Regions from separate parts of the Sporocytophaga myxococcoides DSM 11118 genome, predicted to be linked through region 1. Evidence: riboswitches for the same ligand, from Rfam matches in the RefSeq annotation. Region 1 holds a riboswitch; each other region holds the start of a gene.
The links. Region 1 has a riboswitch for S-adenosylmethionine ahead of K350_RS0100555 (PLP-dependent transferase). Riboswitches for the same ligand answer to the same signal wherever they lie in the genome.
Positions count from the first base shown of each region.

Region 1 (7,372 bases):
CTTGACAAGTATATGTCTCCTGTGCAGTTTGAATTCCGTTATCCAATGATTCCTTCATATTTCCTGGGCAATTATGCTATGGTTATCAAGCCTCTTACGGTTGGTGATTTTACAACAGGACTTAGTGAAATCAAGATGATACCTTCTGTTGATTATAAGTTGAATCATGATAACCTCATTATCAATCTGGCTGTTGATCTTGAAAATGACAATTCAACAATCTCAATAGAGAGAAGCTTTAAAGGTTATAAAGCAATGTTTATTCAGCCATATTATGATTTGATTCCTGAAGACAAGCGTAAAGAGCTGTTTGATGAGATTCTAAAAAGCCAGGCTAAAGACGGACATGTTAGCAATGTTACAGTAAAAAATGTAGACAAAAACATATCTCCGTATATTCAGCCAATGCTTATTACAGGTACTTTAAAAAGTGATGAACTGATTGAAAAGGCAGGAGGTAAGTACCTTCTGAAGATTGGCGAAATCATTGGGCCACAGAATGAACTGTATCAGGAAAAGAAAAGAAATACAGAGATCTCTCTTGATTATCCGAATGAATACGTAAGAAAGATTAAATTCGAGATTCCACAGGGATATAAAATTCCGAACCTGAAAGACCTTAATAAGAACATTGTTTTCAAAGACGGAAATGAAAATTCTATGGGCTTTACTTCTACATACAAACAGGAAGGACGAATTGTTACAATCGACGTGGAAGAGTATTACAAAAAGCTTAACTATCCAATCGAGATATTTGAGCAATTCAGAAAAGTAATCAATGCAGCAGCAGATTTTAATAAGATTACCCTGGTTCTTGAAAAAGAATAAGATATCTTAATAAATAATTTAAAGTGCTTATCCGGTAATGCGGGTAAGCCCTTTGTGTTTATTATAGAAAATTTAATCAATGATACTTTGTGACCATAATTGAATTTCACCCATGATCAAGATTGACTATCAATAGTTTTATATTGGGTTCAAGTTATATATAGGTTGGTAAAATTTTTATGAAGAAATTTTACCTGATCATATCAAGCATTTCCATTACTTCACAATAAACAACTTCACTACGATCAGTCGGAAAGATAAATAAATCTGGTAGGTTCAGACTGTCAATGCATAGGTTATCATTCAGAAATGCTTTAGCCCTGATTAATCTGTCGTTGACTTCCTCTTCAGGTATTTCCAGTGATAAAGCAACATCTTGTATATTAGCACTTTCAACTTCAACCATCACATAAACGGATCTCAGGGTTCTGGGCAAACCATCAACAGCTTTTTCCAGTATTTCTTTAAAGCCTATATTGGATACTCCTAAATCAGGAATACTTCGTTTCTTAAAGGCATTGAAGAAATCCTTGCTAAACCAACTCGATTTATTAAGCCTGATAGAAATAATATTTAACAAAATCCTTGTAAGCCAGACAGAAAACTCAATATCTCCTTTAAATTGAGAAAGCCTTAAAAATGCTTTAAGAAAAGTCTCTTTAAGAATATCATCTACGTCTGCGTCATGCCTTGTAACTGACCTTGTAATTCGGAAAAGCCTTAGATTATATTTTTGAATAATAATTCCAAAGAGTTTCTTTTCGCCATTACGAATTTTATCAATTAACTCAAGATCCGTCATAATTTTCCTTATACGGAATTGGAAAAAATATGTAACCATGTGTTAAAAAATATTTGTCTGTTTATAAATTAAAATTGCATTTATTTTCATATTAATGAACAGTAATTACTTAGTATTCACAGCTATAAAAATATGATTAATGAATTAAAAAAATCCTTGTCTATGATGTTTGTAAGCCATTTGGAATGGTCAGATGTTTGTTTAAAAGTGAATTATTGAAAGAATATTCATATCTTGAATTCAACCTAATTTGGTCTAGATTCTATCTTAGACTATTGCATCAACCTATTGAAGTTATGAAAGCTGACTTGTACTTTTTTGTTTTGGCAATTATTGCGGTTTCATGTGCACAAAAGAATACTGAAATCACAGTTGTTACTGATATGCTTGCAATTCAGGATAGTACTCCCAAAGTTGAAAAGCGGATTCAAGAAGACCTTCCTAATGTTCAGTCTCCAATGTTTAATGATAGTATTTTAACGTCATATATCAGTAGTTTAGGACTTGACGAGCAGTATGATATTTCAACTAATCATAATCCCTACATGATAACCGGGTATTTTAATTTGGATGATATTGGGGATACGGCTATTTTATTGCAAGATAAGAAAACTAATAAAGTAGGTCTTTTGATTAAGCATGGAGCATCGAAAGAACATTATTTACTAGGTGCAGGTCAGGAAGTTCTATCTCAGAAATTTGATGATTTTAATTGGGTTGGGGTGTTTCAAAAGGTAAATAAAGGAACAAAGTCGTGCAGCAATATTGATGAAGAAACAGGAGAGATCATGTTAGAAGATGTTCCTGATTCATTAAAAACAACCCTGCCTGCAGATGGTATTTATATTCATGCCTCTGAATCCTGCGGAGGAGGGATAATCTATTGGGATCATGATGAATATAACTGGATTCAACAAGAATAAATAGGATCTATGTTGTATTAAGATTAATAATCTGTTGTTGTGTGCATCTTATGTGGTTAGACTTTTTATCCTGATTAGCTCTTATAATTTACTTTATGGCCCATAATGATGGACAATCATTTCTTTCTTACTAAGCTTTAATTTTCAATATATTATACTTATTCAGGTGGTATTCTTTTCATAAACCTCAAACATAAACCCTACTTTTCCTATAGAGTTATTGTATTTTAGGAATTTCAAAATACCTTTGTATAGAATTACATGCGGTTACTGCATTTAATTTATAAAGAATAGGGAAGAGAGCAGGCTCAATGAACCTATAGCAACCTGTTTCATTTCAAGGTGCTAATTCCTGCCCAATAAGGGAACTATAAATATTACGATGATGAACAAACGATGTAGAATCACCTCAAATAAGTTTTGATAAACCATAACGGTTTGCAATCCTAATTTTCAACCAAATTTTAATCCTGTAATTCACAAAAGCTATGAAATCCATCCAAATAGATAAAATAACACACAGCCATCTCAATGATGCTGCAGAAGATAGTTTACATTTTAATACAACCTGGGATACTTTGAGAAAAATAGAAAAGAAAGTTGCTATTTCTGAATCAGGTATTGAGGCTTTAGCATTTAAATCAATTCGTTCTGCACGATATACACTCATAAAAAACATAGTCGGAGAAAGAAAAAATATCCTGACATTCCATCTTGGTGTATGGGAAATTGAAGCTTTCAAACGAAATGGAATCAAATTGTTCTTTGCCAAAGATTATTCTGATACTAATCTTAAAGATATTATCGCATTAAATAATATCGGTGTGATCTATTTGCAAACAATCGACAGTTTGACATTGGCTGTAGAAGATCTTTCACACATTATTGAACAGGCTCATCAATCTTTGATTCCTGTTATCATTGACAATTCAGCAGGCGGTTTGGGAAAGATATTCAATCCTCTTGAAATAGGAGCTGACTTTGTTATCACTTCGGTTCAAAATTATAGTGCGTTTAACAATACAGCTATTGGAGCTTTTGTGGTACAAGGCTTGAATAGCTGGCAAAAAAAAGATCTATTTCAAATGCTTATTCAAAAATCGTTGCTGGAAGAGCTTAAAGAGCAACGTGAAAAAAACATTGCTCCTGAATTCCTTATAACTGACATAACTGGCGAGCTTATAGAAAACCAGCTCAATATAGAAGAGAAGAAATATAAAGAATATTCTTCTGTTGCTTTTCAACTTGCAAAATGGCTTAATCAACTGGAAACAGTGATGGAAGTGAGTTATCCTGGACTTAAGTCTTCAATATCTAATCTGAATGCCGAAAGGTTTTCTAAAGGTGGATTTGGAAACAGGCTTAAATTCAATTTATGGGATGATAAATTCAGCTTTGGTTTACTAAAGGGATTCTTTGTCGCTGGTAAGCCTGAAGGACTGATTATTGACGTGAATACTACGAACAGAGAGTTTATAATCGAGATTAAGGTTAATAATCTTCAAGTAGTTCTGGAATACTTTCAGCAAGTATTTACTCAGCTAAACAATGAAGTAAACTATAGACTGTATTTGTCAAGACAACTAGAACTCGAACAAGCATTGCAAAAGTTTTTAAGCTTTGGAGTGCCCATCGCATTGATAAAAGAAAAACTAACCAATCAAGTCTGATTATGAGACTATTCAAAGAAAATAAATCTGGAAAGCCCAGCTTATTTCATTTCACTGAAGCAGGCTCAGGAGAGCCGATTTTGCTACTTCACGGTTTGTTCGGAAGGTTGAGCAACTGGCATGAAACGATAAAGTATTTTTCTCAAAAATACAGAGTCATAATTCCAGAATTGCCAGTATATGAAAAATCGTTACCAAAAGAAGGTCTCGATGGATTAGTTGACTACCTTGATAGCTTTATTCAATCCTTGAATCTGGAAAAAGTAACATTAGTGGGAAACTCTCTTGGCGGCCATCTCGCTATACTATATACTGTTAACCATCCTGATAAAGTAGAAAGACTTGTACTTGCCGGAAGTTCAGGTTTACATGAAAATAGCCTTGGTGTTACATATCCGAAGAGAGGATCTTATCAGTATGTGGAAGAAAAAGTCAGAAATATATTTCACAACGAAAGAGTAGCTACCCCTCAGTTAGTTGACGAAGTATACGAGGTCGTTAATAATGTCAGGAAAACCATTAAAGTAATTAAAATGGCCCGCTCTGCTAATACTAACAATGTTGCGTCAGTACTTGACAAAATAAATGTACCTGTACTTCTGATTTGGGGAAAACAAGATAAAGTAACACCTATACATATTGCTCATAGATTTCAAAAACTGATACCAGGTGATGTAACATTACACGTCATAGATCAATGTGGTCATGTGCCTATGATGGAACATCCAGAAGAGTTTAATGGTGTACTTGAAACCTTCTTAATTCAATCTTCAGATTATGTCTTATCAAGTAAAAGAGCTTGATATAGCAATGCTGTACTAGAAATCTTATGAAGAAGTTGAGGAGACTTTAAGATGAAGATTTAAAAGAATAAAAAAGAGCCGTCCCTGGCAGGAACGGCTCTTTTACTTTAGATAGAAGCTTCATCTGAAGTAAATTGCTTCGTTTTTTTAACTTTCGTATCTTTTGAATACGTAGCGCATGTTTCTTCTTTTCTGCAAGCAGATAATAAAAGAACTGCAACAAAGAATAAGTATGGTATTTTTCTCATAATCCAACAAGTTTTTTAGCCTAACCATAATTATTAATCTAACCAGATTCCTTCAGGGATTGTTTAACTCTCGTATCCGAGAATCTTCAGCATTACATTTTTATCTTGTTCAGGAGCAAATAAGGTATCTGTAAAATTGCCGTTTTCATCTTTCTGAATAAGCACATGTTTTGGCGCAGGCACAAGGCAATGCTGAATTCCGCCATATCCTCCTAGTGATTCCTGATAAGCACCTGTATGGAAAAATCCTATTATCTGCTTATTCTGTTCTTGTAGCTTTGGTAGGAATACCATGTTCAGGTGAGCTTCCGAATTATAATAATCCATACTATCACAAGTAATACCACCAATTTTCACTTTGTCGTATTCTTTGTTCCAGTTATTTACAGCTAGTAATATAAACTTTTGATTCAAACCCCATACGTCTGGCAGTGTAGTGATAAATGAACTGTCGATCATATACCACTCTTCTTTATCATTCTGAAGTTTGCTTCCAAGCACTGAATAAAGCACGGCACCGCTTTCCCCCACAGTAAAGCTTCCAAATTCAGTAAAGATATTCGGAACCGGCACCTGATTCTCAGTGCAGATTCTTTTGATAGTTTTCACAATCTGATCGGCCATGTATCCATAGTCATAATCAAAGTGAACGGAAGTTTTAATTGGCCAGCCACCACCGATATCAATGGAATCAAGGTCTGGACAAACTTTTCTCAATTCACAGTATTTGTGAACGAATCTGCTTAATTCACTCCAGTAATATGTAGTATCCTTCATTCCTGTATTGATAAAGAAATGAAGCATCTTAAGCTTAAACTTCGGATTATCTTTTATTTTAGATTCATACAGAGGTAATACATCATTGTATCTGATGCCCAATCTGCTTGTATAGAATTCAAATTTAGGCTCCTCATCAGCCGCTAATCTCATACCTACAAAACATGGATTGGTTACCTGTTCATCATAGGCATTGATCTCATCAAGGTTATCCAGAATCGGAATACAGTTTTTGAAACCTTCATTTATCAGATCACTGATATATTGCGTGTATTCAGGTCTTTTATAACCATTACAGATTACAAAAGTATCTTTGCTGATTTTGCCTTTTTTATGTAGAATCTTTACAATAGGAATATCATAAGCACTTGAGGTCTCAATATGGATATCATTTCTCAGAGCTTCTTCAAGAACAAACTGGAAGTGTGAAGATTTGGTGCAATAACAGTATACATAATTGCCCTGATAGTTATTGTTTGCAATTGCTTCATTGAAGAATTTTTTGGCCTTCTGAATCTGACTGCTGATTTTCGGCAGAAAGGTTAATTTTAAAGGAGTACCATATTTGTTTACTATGTCCATTAAAGGTACTTCATTGAAATGCAAATCATTGTCAACTACTTTAAACTCTTCTGTAGGAAAATAAAATGTCTGTTCAATCAGGTCAATGTATCTGTCCATTATTTGTTCTTAATTGCGGATAGTGCTGTTTAAAATTTGTGCAATATTGCTATAAAATTACAATCTTTGCAACGCCATTGAAGCAAACAAATAAAACTTAATACGGAATTCGTCCAATGGCTGAAAAATAACTTTAAAATGAATTTAGAAAAAAAGATAAAATCAGGAATATCAGAAGCTTTGAAAAGTCAGTTCAGCCTGGAAGATCAGGCAGAATCAATTCAATTGCAACCGACCAAGAAAGAATTTGAAGGTGCTTTAACTTTTGTAACTTTTCCATATACTTCCAAAACCAAGAAATCTCCGGAGCAAATAGGCGAGGCAATTGGTAAATTTTTAAAGGATAATCTGGAGGAAGTTTCTGATTTCAATGTTGTAAAAGGATTTTTAAATCTTGTCATTTCTGATAAAACCTGGCTTTCAATCTTTTCTAATAGCGTTCTAAGTGAAGACTTTGCCGTTTTACCTTCTAATGGTAAAAGGGTAATGGTAGAGTATTCAAGTCCAAATACAAATAAGCCTCTTCACCTCGGCCACTTAAGAAATAATTTCCTTGGTTATTCTGTCTCTGAAATACTTAAAGCCAGCGGATATGATGTAGTAAAAGCTAACCTTATTAATGACAGAGGAATTCACATTT
Region 1 covers NZ_AUFX01000003.1:186,833-194,204, reverse strand. The annotation lists gene K350_RS0100570 (DUF3857 domain-containing protein) at 1-828, shown strand, start outside; gene K350_RS0100565 (sigma-70 family RNA polymerase sigma factor) at 1,019-1,669, opposite strand; gene K350_RS30600 (hypothetical protein) at 1,927-2,553, shown strand; SAM riboswitch class I at 2,832-2,930, shown strand; gene K350_RS0100555 (PLP-dependent transferase) at 3,042-4,223, shown strand; gene K350_RS0100550 (alpha/beta fold hydrolase) at 4,226-5,026, shown strand; gene K350_RS32180 (hypothetical protein) at 5,134-5,274, opposite strand; gene K350_RS0100540 (type III PLP-dependent enzyme domain-containing protein) at 5,338-6,732, opposite strand; gene argS (arginine--tRNA ligase) at 6,871-7,372, shown strand, end outside.

Region 2 (7,372 bases), on a different contig from region 1:
TCTACTGACATATTTTTTCTCTTGGCATAGTCTACCACCTGATCTTTTTCTATTTTACCCAAGCCAAAATATTTGGAATCAGGATGAGAAAAATACATACCACTTACCGATGATGCAGGGTACATTGCAAAGCTTTCGGTTAATGCAATTCCTGTTCTGCAATTAGGATCAAGAAGCTTGAATAAGATGCTCTTCTCTGTATGGTCCGGACATGCAGGATACCCTGGTGCAGGTCTTATTCCTGCATACTCTTCTTTTATTAAAGCCTCATTATCGAATGACTCATCACTTGCATATCCCCAATACTCTTTCCTTACCTTCTCATGCATACATTCAGCAAAGGCTTCAGCCAATCTATCTGCTATTGCTTTTATAAGTATTGAATTATAATCGTCGTGTTCTTTATCATACTTTTCAATTATAGCTTCAATTCCTATTCCCGCTGTCACCGCAAAACCACCTATATAATCACTGATTCCCGATTCTTTGGGAGCAATAAAATCACTGAGTGCCAGATTAGGTATACCTTTGCCTTTCAAGCCTTGTTGCCTCAAAGTATGGAAAGTTGTAAGGACTTTACTTCTATCCTCTCTGAAGACTTCGTGCTTATGATTGCCGTGATCTATTATTTCTTTATTGAATTCATGCAGAATGATATCATCATCCCCTCCTCTTGTGGCAGGATAAAACCCTATAACTGCTTTTGCCTGCAATAATTTTTTCTCTATGACTTCTTTTAAAAGAGCTCTTGCGTCATCATAAAGTTTTTTAGCCTCTGTCCCGATAATCGGATCTTCTAAAATCTTAGGAAACTTTCCTTTAAGCTGCCAGGTCTGGAAGAAAGGAGTCCAATCGATGTATTTACTAATCTCTGACAAAGAATAATCATCAAAGAATTTTGTACCCAGGAATGCAGGCTTAGTTACTTTCGTAGTCGACCAGTCAATAGGTGTTTTATTAGCTCTTGCCTGCTCAATGCTGATATAATTTTTATCTTTTTGCCTTTTAGAATGTTCCTCGCGAGCTTTAGAATATTCCGATTTAAGATTCTGAACAAAGTTATCTTTATTTTCGAGGCTCATAAGACTTCCAGCAACCGGAACACTTCTTGATGCATCCAGTACATGGACAACTGAACCACTATAGTGCGGATCAATTTTTACAGCTGTATGAATTCTTGATGTTGTAGCTCCTCCAATCAACAAAGGCACCTTTAAACCCGCCTTTTCCATTTCCCTTGCAACTGTAACCATCTCATCAAGAGAAGGGGTTATCAGACCGCTAAGTCCTATGATATCGACGTTATTTTCCTGGGCGGCCTTAATGATTTTATCGGTAGGCACCATTACCCCAAGATCGATGATCTCATAGTTGTTACATCCCAAAACTACACCGACAATATTTTTTCCTATATCATGTACATCTCCTTTTACTGTAGCCATAAGGATCTTACCTGCACTTCGGCCTTCTCCTCCTCCTTTTTTCTTTTCTTCTTCAATAAATGGAAGCAGATAAGCTACCGCCTTTTTCATTACCCTTGCACTCTTCACTACCTGAGGCAGGAACATTTTTCCTTCACCGAAAAGATCACCTACAATGTTCATTCCATCCATCAAAGGCCCTTCAATAACCTCTAATGGTTTAGCAAACATATGCCTTGCTTCTTCTACGTCCTGATCTATATAATCAACAACACCCTTCACCAGAGCATGAGCTAATCTTTCCCCAACAGGTAATTTACGCCAGGTTTCATCTTTAACAGCCTCTTTCCCTTTATTTTTAACCTTTTCAGCCATCTCAAGCATTCGCTCTGTGGCATCAGGACGCCTGTTCAGTAATACATCTTCGACATGCTCCAGCAGATCTTTGGGAATATTCTCATAAACCTCAATCATACCTGCATTAACAATACCCATATCCAGACCTGCTTTAATTGCATGATACAGGAAAGCAGAGTGCATCGCTTCTCTAACCACATCGTTTCCTCTGAAAGAGAAGGATATGTTACTAACACCACCACTTACCTTTACACCCGGAAGATTTCCTTTGATCCATCTTGTAGCATTGATAAAATCCACAGCATAATTATTGTGTTCTTCAATACCTGTAGCAACAGTAAGTATATTAGGGTCAAAAATTATATCTTCTGCAGGGAAATTTACTTCCTTAGTAAGAATATCATAAGCTCTTTTGCAGATCTCGATTCTTCTTTCGTAAGAATCTGCTTGTCCTTGCTCGTCAAACGCCATTACAACAACTGCAGCACCGTACTTTCTGACTTTTCTGGCATGTTCTTTAAACTTCTCTTCGCCTTCTTTTAAGCTTATAGAGTTTACAATGGCTTTACCTTGTACACATTTAAGACCAGCTTCAATCACGGACCATTTGGATGAATCCACCATGATAGGAAGTTTCGCAATATCAGGCTCAGAAGCAATAAGATTAAGGAAAGTAGTCATTGCCTGCTCAGAGTCAAGCATCCCCTCATCCATATTCACATCGATCACCTGTGCCCCACCTTCAACTTGGTTTCTGGCTACAGCAAGCGCTTCCTCATAATTGCCTTCTTTGATAAGACGGGCAAACATTTTAGAACCTGTAACATTGGTTCTTTCTCCGATATTTATAAAGTTAGCTCCTTTGAAGACTTTCAAAGGCTCTAGTCCGCTATATCTTGAAAGATGATCTGATTCAGGATTTGGTCTAGGAGAGTATTGTGCGGCTAAATCTGCAATTGCTTTAATGTGTGCAGGAGTGGTTCCGCAGCATCCACCAATAATATTTAGAAGACCTTCATCTAAAAACTCCTTGATGGTCGAAGCCATCTCCTCCGGAGTTTCATCATATTGACCGAATTCGTTGGGCAAACCGGCATTAGGGTGTGCACTGATACCTGTAACAGATTCCTTTGCAAGATCCCGGATGTGTTGCTTTAATTGTTTTGCTCCTAAAGCACAGTTAAAACCTACTGTTAAAACAGGCAAGTGAGTTACTGAATACAAGAAAGCTTCTACTGTTTGTCCAGATAAAGTTCTTCCACTTGCATCAGTAATTGTACCGGAAATCATCACAGGAATCTTTGATCCTGTATCTTCCTTATAAGATTCAATAGCAAATAAAGCAGCTTTACAGTTAAGAGTATCGAAAACTGTTTCTACAAGAAACAGGTCAGCTCCTCCATCTGCAAGGCCTTTTACTTGTTCATAATATGCTTTTACCAGATCGTCAAAAGTTACGGCTCTATAGCCTGGATTGTTTACATCTGGCGATAATGAAGCCGTTCTGTTTGTTGGACCTATTGATCCCGCTACAAATCTTGGTTTCGAAGGATCCTTCTGGTTATAAATCTCCGTAGCTTCTTTGGCAATTCTTGCAGATTCATAGTTTAGTTCATAAACAAGATCTTCCATATGATAATCCGCCATAGCAATCGAAGTACCGCTAAAAGTATTTGTTTCGATAATATCAGCGCCGGCTTCAAGATACTTCAGGTGGATTTCTTTAATGATATCGGGACGAGTAAGCGATAACAAGTCGTTATTGCCTTTCAAATCGCCTTTATGATCTTTAAATCTTTCTCCTCTGAAATCTTCCTCTTCAAGTGTATACCCCTGAATCATGGTCCCCATAGCACCATCAAGCACAAGTATCTTTTTCTTTAATACTTCCTGAATGTTAACAGTCATTTTTCAATAACTTTTTTTTAATGAATAAAATTATGAAGAGCTTAAACGGAGAGATTCCCGGGAAGGAGTTCTACCTTATCTTTCTCTGCTGAAAATAAAAATTCTCAGAGTGGGAGTTAGCACCTTCTTTTAAAGGGTTGCTAAGACATCTAAGGGCCCAATCCCTCCGTCTTTCCGGATAAGTTCAATGCAAATTAATAATAAAGTTTCTTTTTAAAGAAATAATCTCCAAAATTCTTTGCATTCAAAGGTTGATGTAATAATTTTTTAACATTTTAAACATCTCTTTTCCTTAATTCCTCTATTTTTGAATTGAATTAAGAAAAGCTTCGATTCGGATTAACTCCTGAAATTCAATGCTGTTCAATTTTACAATAAAACCCATTTAATTTGAAATTTGCTGCAGTAGATATTGGCTCCAACGCTATCCGTTTTCAGATAACAAGCATCCTGAAACACAATGACATATTCAACTTTAAGAAACTTGAATATGTCCGTTTTCCGCTTAGGCTTGGTCAGGATGTATTCCAGTTCAATAAGATTAGTCCGGAAAAAGAGGAAAAGTTCGTAAAGCTGATGAAAACTTTCAAAATGCTTTTGGAGCTTTACGAAGTGGATGATTATATATTCTGTGCGACTTCAGCGATGCGAGAATCTACAAATGGAAGGGAAATTGCAGAACGAGTAAAGAAAGAAGTTGATATTTCAATAGATATTATTGATGGAGATAAGGAAGCTGATCTAATAAATGCAGTTCTATTTAATGAACTTGACGAAAAAAGCTATATCCATATTGACGTAGGAGGCGGTAGTACGGAGCTGAATATTTTCGTAAATAAAAAGAAAGTTGCTGCACAATCCTTTAAAATCGGATCGGTAAGAAGACTTAATAAACTAGATGCGCCTGAAGAGTGGAATAGAATGGAGAAGTGGGTAAAAGACAATATATCTAAGGCAAGTATTCCTGTCTATGCTATTGGTACGGGTGGCAACATAGGAAAAATCTATGAACTAGCTAACCTTTCAAGATCAAAAGACCTTAAGCCAAGTATTAAAATCGACAAGATTGAAGGAGTGCAGAAACAGGTAGCTGCAATGACTTACGAAGATAGGATTCATGTACTAAACCTCAATCCTGACCGTGCTGATGTTATAGTTCCGGCTTCGGATATCTATATTTCTGTGATGAAATATGCAGGAGCTAAAGAAATGGTAGTGCCTGAACTAGGTCTGAAAGATGGCCTGATACAAATGTTGTTTAGAAGAAATATGCACAACTTAGAAGAACAGGTGACCATCATCAATACAAATAAGTTCCCGAAATAATCCGGGAATTTATTTTTCTGCCCTTAACTTTTTCAGTTTATTATATTTTTGGAAGGTCACTTTACCTGTTTCTTTGGCAATGACATAACCATAATATCCGTCAAGTACACCCAGCTTAAGTATGTAGGAATGAAAAAACCTATAAAACGGACTAATGTATAACTTGATAAATCCAGGTTTCTTTCCATCTTTAAAAAGTCTTTCAGCTGCCAGCGTGCTATACTTATCATTTTTCTGATCATACTGATCAAGCGAATAAATAGTATAATGAAGAATAGATCCTTTAAGCTTTTTGATTGTCGTATTCTTTTCAAAACAGAGCTTTTCATGTACGGGGCTGCTATCCCAATAAATTTTATCTTTGCGAAAAATCCTGATATGAGATTCAGGATTCCAGTGCCCAAACCTCAGCCATTTACCGCAGAAATTGGACTTTCGTGGCACTTCATAGCAATCGTATTGAGGCTTATTATTAAATTCGCTTTTGATTTCATTGATCAGCTCTCCTGACAGCTCTTCATCTGCATCCAGAGAAAGTATATAATCATAGCGCGCATAGCTGTTGCCCAAATTTTTGGTAGGACCATATCCCTCCCACTTTCTTCTCAGAAAATTAACATTGTATTTTCTGCAAATTTCTTCAGTACTATCTCTACTGAATGAATCCACCACTATAATATCGTTAGTAAGACGAGCAAGGGATTGTAAACATCTTTCGATGTTTCTTTCCTCATTGTATGTTATAACGACAGCAGATACAGGTACTTTCATATTTTAATGAACGATACTGAACGCATAAACTGTAAATGTACTTCCTATTAATCCCAGGCCAATAAGCAACATAAAAAAAGCTTTTTTACTTTTTTCCGTTGATGTGATAAGACTTATAGCACCCATCACCAGAGAAATCTGAAGAAACAGTGTAGCAAGATCAAAATAATCTCCTGCCCTTCCCAGAATTCGAAGGTGTTCTTCCCATTCTTTTACCCCTATCACCTGGCCTAGTTTTCCATTCAGTTCCTGCACCCAATTTTCTTTACCCACTGCATTTGACCCAAGTAGAATTTCTTTCTTCTCCTTAGAATATCTCTCCACCTCTTTATCAAGTCCTGCAACAACATTTTCAATTGCAGTTCTTTTATCCTCAACAATCACTCCTGACTTAAGTAATGACTTGAGCAACTCGCCTTGCCCCTCAGCCAATGATTCTTTAATACTTTTGGACTGATACCACATGTATGCAGAGCTTTTCTCATTAGTCTCAATAATTTCATCATCCCCGAATTTTCCTCCTCCCAGATCTGCAATAGCAAGTACTGCGGCAAATACAGCAAGTAACAAGCCACAGTATGTCTCAAGCCTGTTGCTCTTTTTTTCAGGTTCTTCCATTAAAATTCTATTATTAAAATATTGCGGATAAAAATAACTGAAGCCCTTCTGAAATTAGAAGAGCTTCGCTTTTAAAACTATTTCTTTAGTAACATTATAAAACTCTTCATGCACATTAAATGGCTCTTCACCTTCAGTGGCCTGATTGATATAAGTACCGTCATTTAACAACACATAGCTATTCACATTATCTTTGAGTGAATAATCCAGAATGCTGATTGTTTGTTGTTTCAATAATGGGTCTGCAATCAGGAACAGAGATTCTATTCTTCTTTCAAAACTTCTTACCATCATATCAGCACTACCGCCATAAACCTTTGAATCACCCGCATTATGAAAATAGTAGATCCTGGAATGCTCAAGGAAGTTTCCAACAATGGATTTAACAAAAATATTTTCACTAACACCTTCAGTACCTGGCCTAAGGCAACACATTCCTCTTACAATCAGTTTTATTGAAACTCCAGCTTGAGAAGCTAGATATAGAGCATCTATGGTTTCATCATCCTGCAAAGAATTGATTTTTATCACAATTCCACTAGGTAATCCATTCTTAGCATTTTCAGCCTCCTGATTAATAAGCTCAATAAGCTTTTTACGCATATTTCCTGGAGCGGTGATTAGATACTTATATTCAGAATGTACAGAATGTCCTGTTATAACATTAAAAAATTCATTGATATCATGAGCATAAACCTCATTGGTAGTAAGCAATCCGAGATCTGTATAGAACTTAGCTGTCTCTTCATTATAGTTACCACTCGACATATGCACATATCTTGTCACCTTCTCATTGTCCTCTTTGCGGACAATCATCATCAGCTTGGTATGTGTCTTATAATTACTGACTCCATATATCACAAAACAGCCAGCCTTCTGAAGTCTCTGAGCTTCCTTAATGTTATTTTCCTCATCAAATCTGGCCTTAACTTCAAACAGAACCGAAACGTGCTTACCGTTTTCAGCTGCTT
Region 2 covers NZ_AUFX01000005.1:462,053-469,424, reverse strand. The annotation lists gene metH (methionine synthase) at 1-3,686, opposite strand, end outside; SAM riboswitch class I at 3,759-3,871, opposite strand; gene K350_RS0107965 (Ppx/GppA phosphatase family protein) at 4,077-5,012, shown strand; gene K350_RS0107960 (glycosyltransferase family 2 protein) at 5,022-5,783, opposite strand; gene K350_RS0107955 (DUF4337 domain-containing protein) at 5,787-6,401, opposite strand; gene ppk1 (polyphosphate kinase 1) at 6,456-7,372, opposite strand, start outside.
Region 2: linked by a shared signal. The riboswitch ahead of metH (methionine synthase) and the one ahead of K350_RS0100555 (PLP-dependent transferase) in region 1 are both predicted to bind S-adenosylmethionine.

Region 3 (7,372 bases), on a different contig from region 1:
GTTCAACTTTTAACTTACCTCCTTCAATCTTGAAATTAGCAATCACATTTTTAACTCCAAGCGGATTAAGCTCTTTTACCATAGTAAGCTTGCTCATTGTAGCAAGAATAGGATTATCTTTAATCGTAGCATTAGGTATTGCTAGGGTTCCAGCTCCAGACATTGTAGGATAAAGCGGATTCATATATTTATCCATTAGACCGTTTGTCTTCAGGGATAAAGAAACTACACCTTCCATATTTTTTGCCATTGGAGCAAATGTCTGAACTGTATTGAAGGTTTTAAAAGCCTCTTTAATCTGAATTTCTGTAATCTTCATATCAAAATCGAATGACGGCTTTTCTATATCCTTAGTGTTATACTCTCCCTTTGCAAGCAGGAAATTTCCACCGAGAGAATTGAACACAAGATTTTCAAGCCTCGCTATCCCATCTTTCATGATAATGTTACCTTTAAGATCTTTAAGACTCATATTATCATAAAGAACTTCTCCGATTTGAGATGCTAGGAAAAAGTCAATGTTCTTCGGTATTTCGACAAGACCACTATCGACCGGTTCGGCCTGAGCTTGAGGAGTAGTAGCCTCTTCATCCGTCATCCATTCATTCACATCAAATTTCTTAGAATTAAAGCTCATGTTTCCGCGAAGGACCGTATCCTGCTTTCCGAACATATAACCCATGTAATTAGAGAAAAATCCCTTTATGCTGATATCACTTTTCCCAAGATAACCATCCATGTTATCGATAGTCATTTTATCAGGAGAAAGTGTAAAACTTGCTGAAGAAAGAGCCATTCCCTGAGGGAAGTCTTTACTTGAATATTTCAGATTAGAGACCTTCATTGTACCTGCTGTAGAAGTTTTATCATATCTTCCTGCTTCCACATCAGACAACACCCCTTTAGTTGCAATATCTGCAATGATTCTACCTGCTACGGTCATATCTTCAAGAGGATAAATCTTCGTCATTTTTGTAAGATCAATAATTCCTTTCAGATTCACGTCATAGGCAGGGTCATCAAAATTCACAACATTAGCCTTCATTTCAAACGGCTCTCCGTCCATTACCATTTTAAAGTTCTCCAATGATGCTTTAGATGTCGGCATATCACCAGAGCTTTGCACAGCAGCGTTAAAGCTCATTTGCTCTAATGCAGCAGGGAAATCTTTAGTTTTAACATAACCATTCTGTAAGAACATTTTCGCATCTACAACAGGCATCAGTTTCAGTGAATCACTATACATACCCTTCACCTTTACATCTGCACCGAAAAGACCTTTCAAAGTAGTTCCTTCTATAGGATAGAATTTAGTTACATCATCAAGTTTTACCTTAGCAAGTATATTAGCATCAATTTTATATGGATTCAATCCTTCAACAAGAGCACGAGCATCTACAGGATTTTTATCCATATCCATGTGGAATTTTTTCAGGTTGATAACAGTATTATCAATAATACCATCAGTATTAACAACACTCAGATCTGTAACAATATTGCTGATAGCAGAAGGAAGTGATGGATACTTCATGCTTGCATTATCAATTTTAAGATTGAAGGTAAAGCCAGGAAGCGTTGTTGCTGTTTGCTTACCTTTTACAATTCCGTTAAATGCAACTTTACCATCCGCTTTCAGGTCATTATAGTCTTTTGTGTAAACCGCAGGAACAAGAGAGATCAGGTCTTTGAAATCTGTTTCCTTTGCTGCATAGGTTAGATCATAAATTATATCATCACCTGGCATAGCTATAAGTCCGTCAAATCCGAAATCAAAATTATTGATCTTGATATTGTTCTCAAGAAACTTATACTCGGATTTAGGCATGTTAATATTCAGGTTAAGATTTGCCTCCACCTGATGTTTGTTCAGATAAGCAACATTATCAAAAATAACAACTGTCTCTTTAGACTTAGTGTATGTCTCAACATCATATATATCCTGAGTAATATCTCCTTTTCCAGTATGGTTAAAGCCTCTCAATTCAGCATACATGGGCAATGATTTGTCCTCATAAATAATAAGACCATCTTCGATTTCCCATTTGTCAAGAGCAATACTGAATTTTGAAGGTTCTTCAGGAGCTTTCTTTACAGTATCTTCAGGAGTAGCTATAGCAATGTCCCAGCTCATTTTTCCATCTTTTGTTACATATGTTGCAACAATTGGCTTATTCAGATAAATGCTTTTAACTTTTATCTGATCTCCTGAAATAACACTCATGATATCTGCGACAACTTTAAAGTTCTTAGCGAAGAAAAGCGTGTCGCCTTTAAACTCTTCCTGTTTTCCGATGATACCAAAATCATCGATTGAAATAGTTACGTTAGGAAAGTTTCTGATAAGAGACAATCCTAATTTATCTGAATCAAAAACAACAGTAGCATTGACGCTTTTTGCTATTTGCTCATCTACTTTAGCTTTGATTTGATCTTTAAAAAGGAATGGAATGGTTAACAGGAGGATAAATAAAAATGCTATTATCCCCAGAAAAATAAGAATACCTTTTTTCATTTGAATTGAATTAATTGATTTCTGTCAGATTTCTGTATAAACACTAAGAGCCCTAAAGATAGGCTTTTTTTCTATACGATTTATCGGATAAAGATATTGCGGAAGAGACTAAAGGAAGAAAAATAAATCGGAAACAAGTATTTAAAAAAATATCAATGCTAATCGGCCATTAGAAGTTATAATCACATGATTGATTATAGTGATTAACAGGATTTTTCAACAGCTAATGCTTAATTTTAATAATTTATCAGAACAATCCGGCAGCAGTTTTTCTTTTATAAAAATCCTGAAGGATATTTGCAATTTTTTCAGTTTCAATCAAAAAGCCATCGTGGCCATACAAAGAATCAATTTCCTGATATTCTGCTCCGACAATATTTTGTGCTAAGAAAATCTGCTCGCAAACAGGGAAAAGTATATCCGTTTTGATACCGATCACCAATGTATTTGATTTTATAGCTTTTAAAGCAACCTCAGCTCCACCTCGCCCACGTCCAACGTGGTGGGAATCCATTGCTTTTGAAAGATAAAGGTATGAATGACAATTGAATCTGTTTACAAGCTTAACCCCTTGATAATTCTGATAAGAGGATGCTTTATAATTATCCAGCTTATTGTCGTCTGTTTCTTTCTGTGTGGAAACGTAAGTATTATAATTTCTGTATGAGAGAAGCGCTATAGCCCTAGCAGCTTTCAAACCTTCCTGCCCTGCATCTTCTCTGCACTCCTGCCAGGATTTATCAGCCTGTATTGCCATTCTTTGGGACTCATTAAAAGCAATTCCCCATGGAGAATGAAAAGCATTTGTAGCCAGCAAGATCAGGTTTTCAATTGTATCAGGAGCTATGATAGACCATTCCATTGCCTGTTGACCGCCAAGAGAACCACCTATACAAGAATGTATTTTAGAAATACCTAATTCTTCTTTAAGAAGAATATGAGCATTTACCATATCTCTTATTGTAACCTGCGGGAATTCCAGAAAATACTGCTTTCCGGTCCGAGGGTTAACATCCAGCGGACCACTGGTTCCATAGCAAGAACCAAGAATATTGGCACATACTATAAAGTGTTTCTCTGGATTAAAAAATTTATCCTCTCCCACCAATCCATACCACCATGTATGTACTTCTGAATTAGCAGTAAGAGCGTGGCAAACCCAGATTACATTGTCTTTTCTACTATTTAGTTTTCCAAATGTAGAATATTGAATCGTAAGGTTTTCAAGAACCTGTCCTGACTCTAAAACAAAATTATTCTTATATGTAAAGGTCTTGTTTTCCACTTTTTAAACTCCAGATTAAACCAACAAATTCAGCACAAAACTAACAACAGATAAAGAGGAAATTAAAAGACTGGCCTTTACTCTTAAGGAAAGAGGTATAACGAAAGGTGTAGTAATATTCAATTAATTTCTTCATCATAATTAATTTATATGCCCTAATATCTTAGGAAAGGAATTAGCACCTTATCTCAAAAAGGATAGGTTGCTAGAGGTTCAAAGAGCCTTTTCTCTCCCCTCTTCTTTATAAATCAATTACATGTTCAGAGTAATTGACTTTGGAGGGTTCAAAATTAATCGGAGAAATGTTAAAAACAAAACAAATTGACCAATTGTAACAAATTTTAGTATTTGCATTCAAATTAAACACTATAAGCTACTAATAATCAGAAATCTAATTATAGTAGACATACAAGGGGATAAGGGAAAAATATTAACACAGACCTGATAAGGAATCCGGAGCCTCTTCATTACATAAATCGTTTAATATCACAGAAATAAAATTCGTGAAAAATCAGGTTACTTACCCTCTAAAAACACGTATAAATACCTAAAGACCTTAATTTTTTTTGTTATGCTACTATTCTTTATAATCGCCATCGTCTGCTTTTTAACCTATAAGGTCGTTTCTATGCCTAAAAAAATAGGCAAAAATAAAAACACAAAACATATAAACTCATCTCTTTAAGTTTTCGCATTCAAATAAATATTTTCCAAACTATTATACCCCATTTGCTGTTCCTAATTTTTCGAATTCCAAATCCTGGAATTCAAAGACGAACAATGATAAACAATTAAATTTTAGTCTGTTTATTTACGTTATAATTCCAATTAGTTAATATTGCTAACAATTAACTTAATTTACTATTGTTGTTGCTTTAAATGAGAATTATTTCATCAAAAGAACCTCCGCTGGGAAAACGCTGCACAGATCTGGCTAAAAATTACCTAGCATTTCTTGTAGAAAACCTGGAAAGCTCCGGTTTGGATAGATATTATTATATGTTGTTGGTTCTGGATGAAAACTCAGGGAAGATAACCCAGCAGCAACTTTCCGAACTACTTCATTGCGACAAAGTTACCACCTTGCGCAATCTTGATCATTTGTCCAAGCTTGAACTCGTGGAGAGAGTCATAAACCAGAAAGACAGAAGGGAGCATCTTTTACAAGTGACCGCCAAAGGCAAAAAATTGATTCCTCAAATACGGAAAACATATAAAGAATTGGAGCAAGGAGCTTTTAATGGAATGAGCGAAATGGAAATAAATACTTTCTACAATACTCTCGACCTGATAAGAAATAATCTAAAAGCCCTGCATTCAAGCAAAATAGACATCAAACTCAAAATTAAAAAAGTTAAGTAAAACCAAAGCGATGAGTATCAGAACCACCATATTTCCCGCTATTTTTATTTTGGCCATCGTCTGGTCATGCACATCCTCTGGCAAGAAGGTCAAAGAGATCCGTGGACCAAAAGATACACCACCTTTATCTATCACTGGCTTAATTCTAAAGCCTGAAGAGGTGGATAATAAAATAGAAATTATAGGAACTATACTTTCAAATGAAAAAGTAGATCTCAGAAGCGAAGTTTCCGGAAGAGTAACAGGCATCCATTTTAAAGAGGATGCAAAAGTTTCAAAAGGAACACTTCTTGTAAAAATCTTTGATGAAGAACTTAGAGCTCAATATAAAAAGATCAAGCTTCAACAAGAGCTAGCTAACAGAGAAGAGGACCGCAAGAGAAAGCTTCTAGAAATTGGCGGTATCAGTCAGGAAGAATATGACATTGCCAGCAACCAGGCAAGTACTTTGAATGCAGATCTTGACTTACTATCTGCTCAATTACGCAAAACGGAAGTTAAAGCACCATTCAGCGGCATCATCGGACTTCGATATGTAAGTGAAGGAGAAATCGTCTCTCCTACCACAGTCATAGCTTCTCTTCAGCAAATCGATCCGATAAAACTTGAATTTGACATCCCTGAAAAATACGGAGCCTTTGTAAAAAAAGGCTCAGATATAAAGTTTACTGTAACCGGATCTGACAAAATTTATCAAGGTACAGTATATGCTTCAGAACCTATGGTTGATGTGGCTACAAGAACTTTAAAAGTACGTGCCAGATCTTCCAATGAAGACTTCAGTCTGAGACCAGGATCATTTATTAAAATTGATCTCTTATTGCAAAAAGATGCTCAGGCTATTATGGCGCCTACGCAGTCTATTGTACCAATGCAAAACGGCTCAAAAGTATTTGTTTATAAACAAGGTTATGCAATTTCCAAAAATGTGAAAACTGGTGTGCGTAACGACTCTGCCATTCAAATTACCGATGGCCTGAATGCCGGAGACACTTTAATTACTTCAGGTATTATGCAATTAAAAGACAGCCTGAAGGTCAACATAACCTTATCAAAGTAAACTGCTATGAATATTTCTTCAGTAAGTATAAACCGCCCGGTTCTGGCAACTGTGATGTCCATAGTAATTGTGCTATTCGGACTGATCGGCTATAAATATCTCGGAGTGCGGGAGTTTCCGTCCATTGACCCTCCTGTCATTACAGTAAAGACATCCTATACCGGTGCCAATGCTGATATTATAGAATCACAGATCACGGAACCTCTGGAAAAAAGTATCAACGGAATCGCCGGTATCAGATCCATCTCTTCTTCCAGCAGTACAGGGACAAGCAGTATCACTGTTGAATTTAACCTGGATGCAGACCTTGAAACCGCAGCGAATGACGTTCGAGATAAAGTTTCACAGGCTGTTCGTTTTCTTCCGTTAGATATCGATGGCCCTCCTGTTGTTACCAAAGCCGATGCCAACTCTGATGCAATCATTGCTCTTACCTTACAAAGCAATACCAGAAGCCAGCTAGAAGTGAGTGACTATGCAGAAAACGTAGTGCTTGAAAGACTACAGACAATACCTGGTGTTAGTACTGTGCAGATCTGGGGACAGAAGAAATATGCTATGCGTATCTGGATGGACCCATTCAAACTTGCTTCTTATCAATTGACTGCGGCCGATGTGTGGGGTGCTTTAAATAAAGAAAATGTAGAACTGCCAAGTGGTAAGATTGAAGGTTATGCTACCGAGCTTTCCGTAAGAACTATGGGAAGGCTTACAACAGAAGATGAATTCAACAATCTCATTATTAAAAACGATGGCACCAGAATTATAAAGCTGTCTGATATCGGAAGAGCTACTTTAGGTGCGGAGAATGAAAACACCATGCTGAAGGAATCTGGCATCCCAATGATTGGTCTTGGTGTAGTGCCTCAACCTGGAGCAAACTATATTGAAATTGCCAATGAGTTTCACAAGAGATTTGATCAGATAAAAAAAGATCTCCCTGAAGATTATAAGTTGGACATTGCGCTCGATAACACTAGATTTATTAAGACATCTATCCTCGAAGTTCAGGAAACTCTGATCATCGCATTCGTGCTTGTGGTTATCATCATCTATCTGTTCTTCCGCGACTGGCTGATCGCATTCCGACCATTGATAGATATTCCGGTTTCACTTATTGGTGCATTCTTTATCATGTATGTTGCAGGGTTTT
Region 3 covers NZ_AUFX01000012.1:164,100-171,471, reverse strand. The annotation lists gene K350_RS29140 (AsmA family protein) at 1-2,512, opposite strand, end outside; gene K350_RS0116050 (homoserine O-acetyltransferase family protein) at 2,760-3,797, opposite strand; SAM riboswitch class I at 3,941-4,047, opposite strand; gene K350_RS31370 (MarR family winged helix-turn-helix transcriptional regulator) at 4,677-5,159, shown strand; gene K350_RS29130 (efflux RND transporter periplasmic adaptor subunit) at 5,170-6,219, shown strand; gene K350_RS0116035 (efflux RND transporter permease subunit) at 6,226-7,372, shown strand, end outside.
Region 3: linked by a shared signal. The riboswitch ahead of K350_RS0116050 (homoserine O-acetyltransferase family protein) and the one ahead of K350_RS0100555 (PLP-dependent transferase) in region 1 are both predicted to bind S-adenosylmethionine.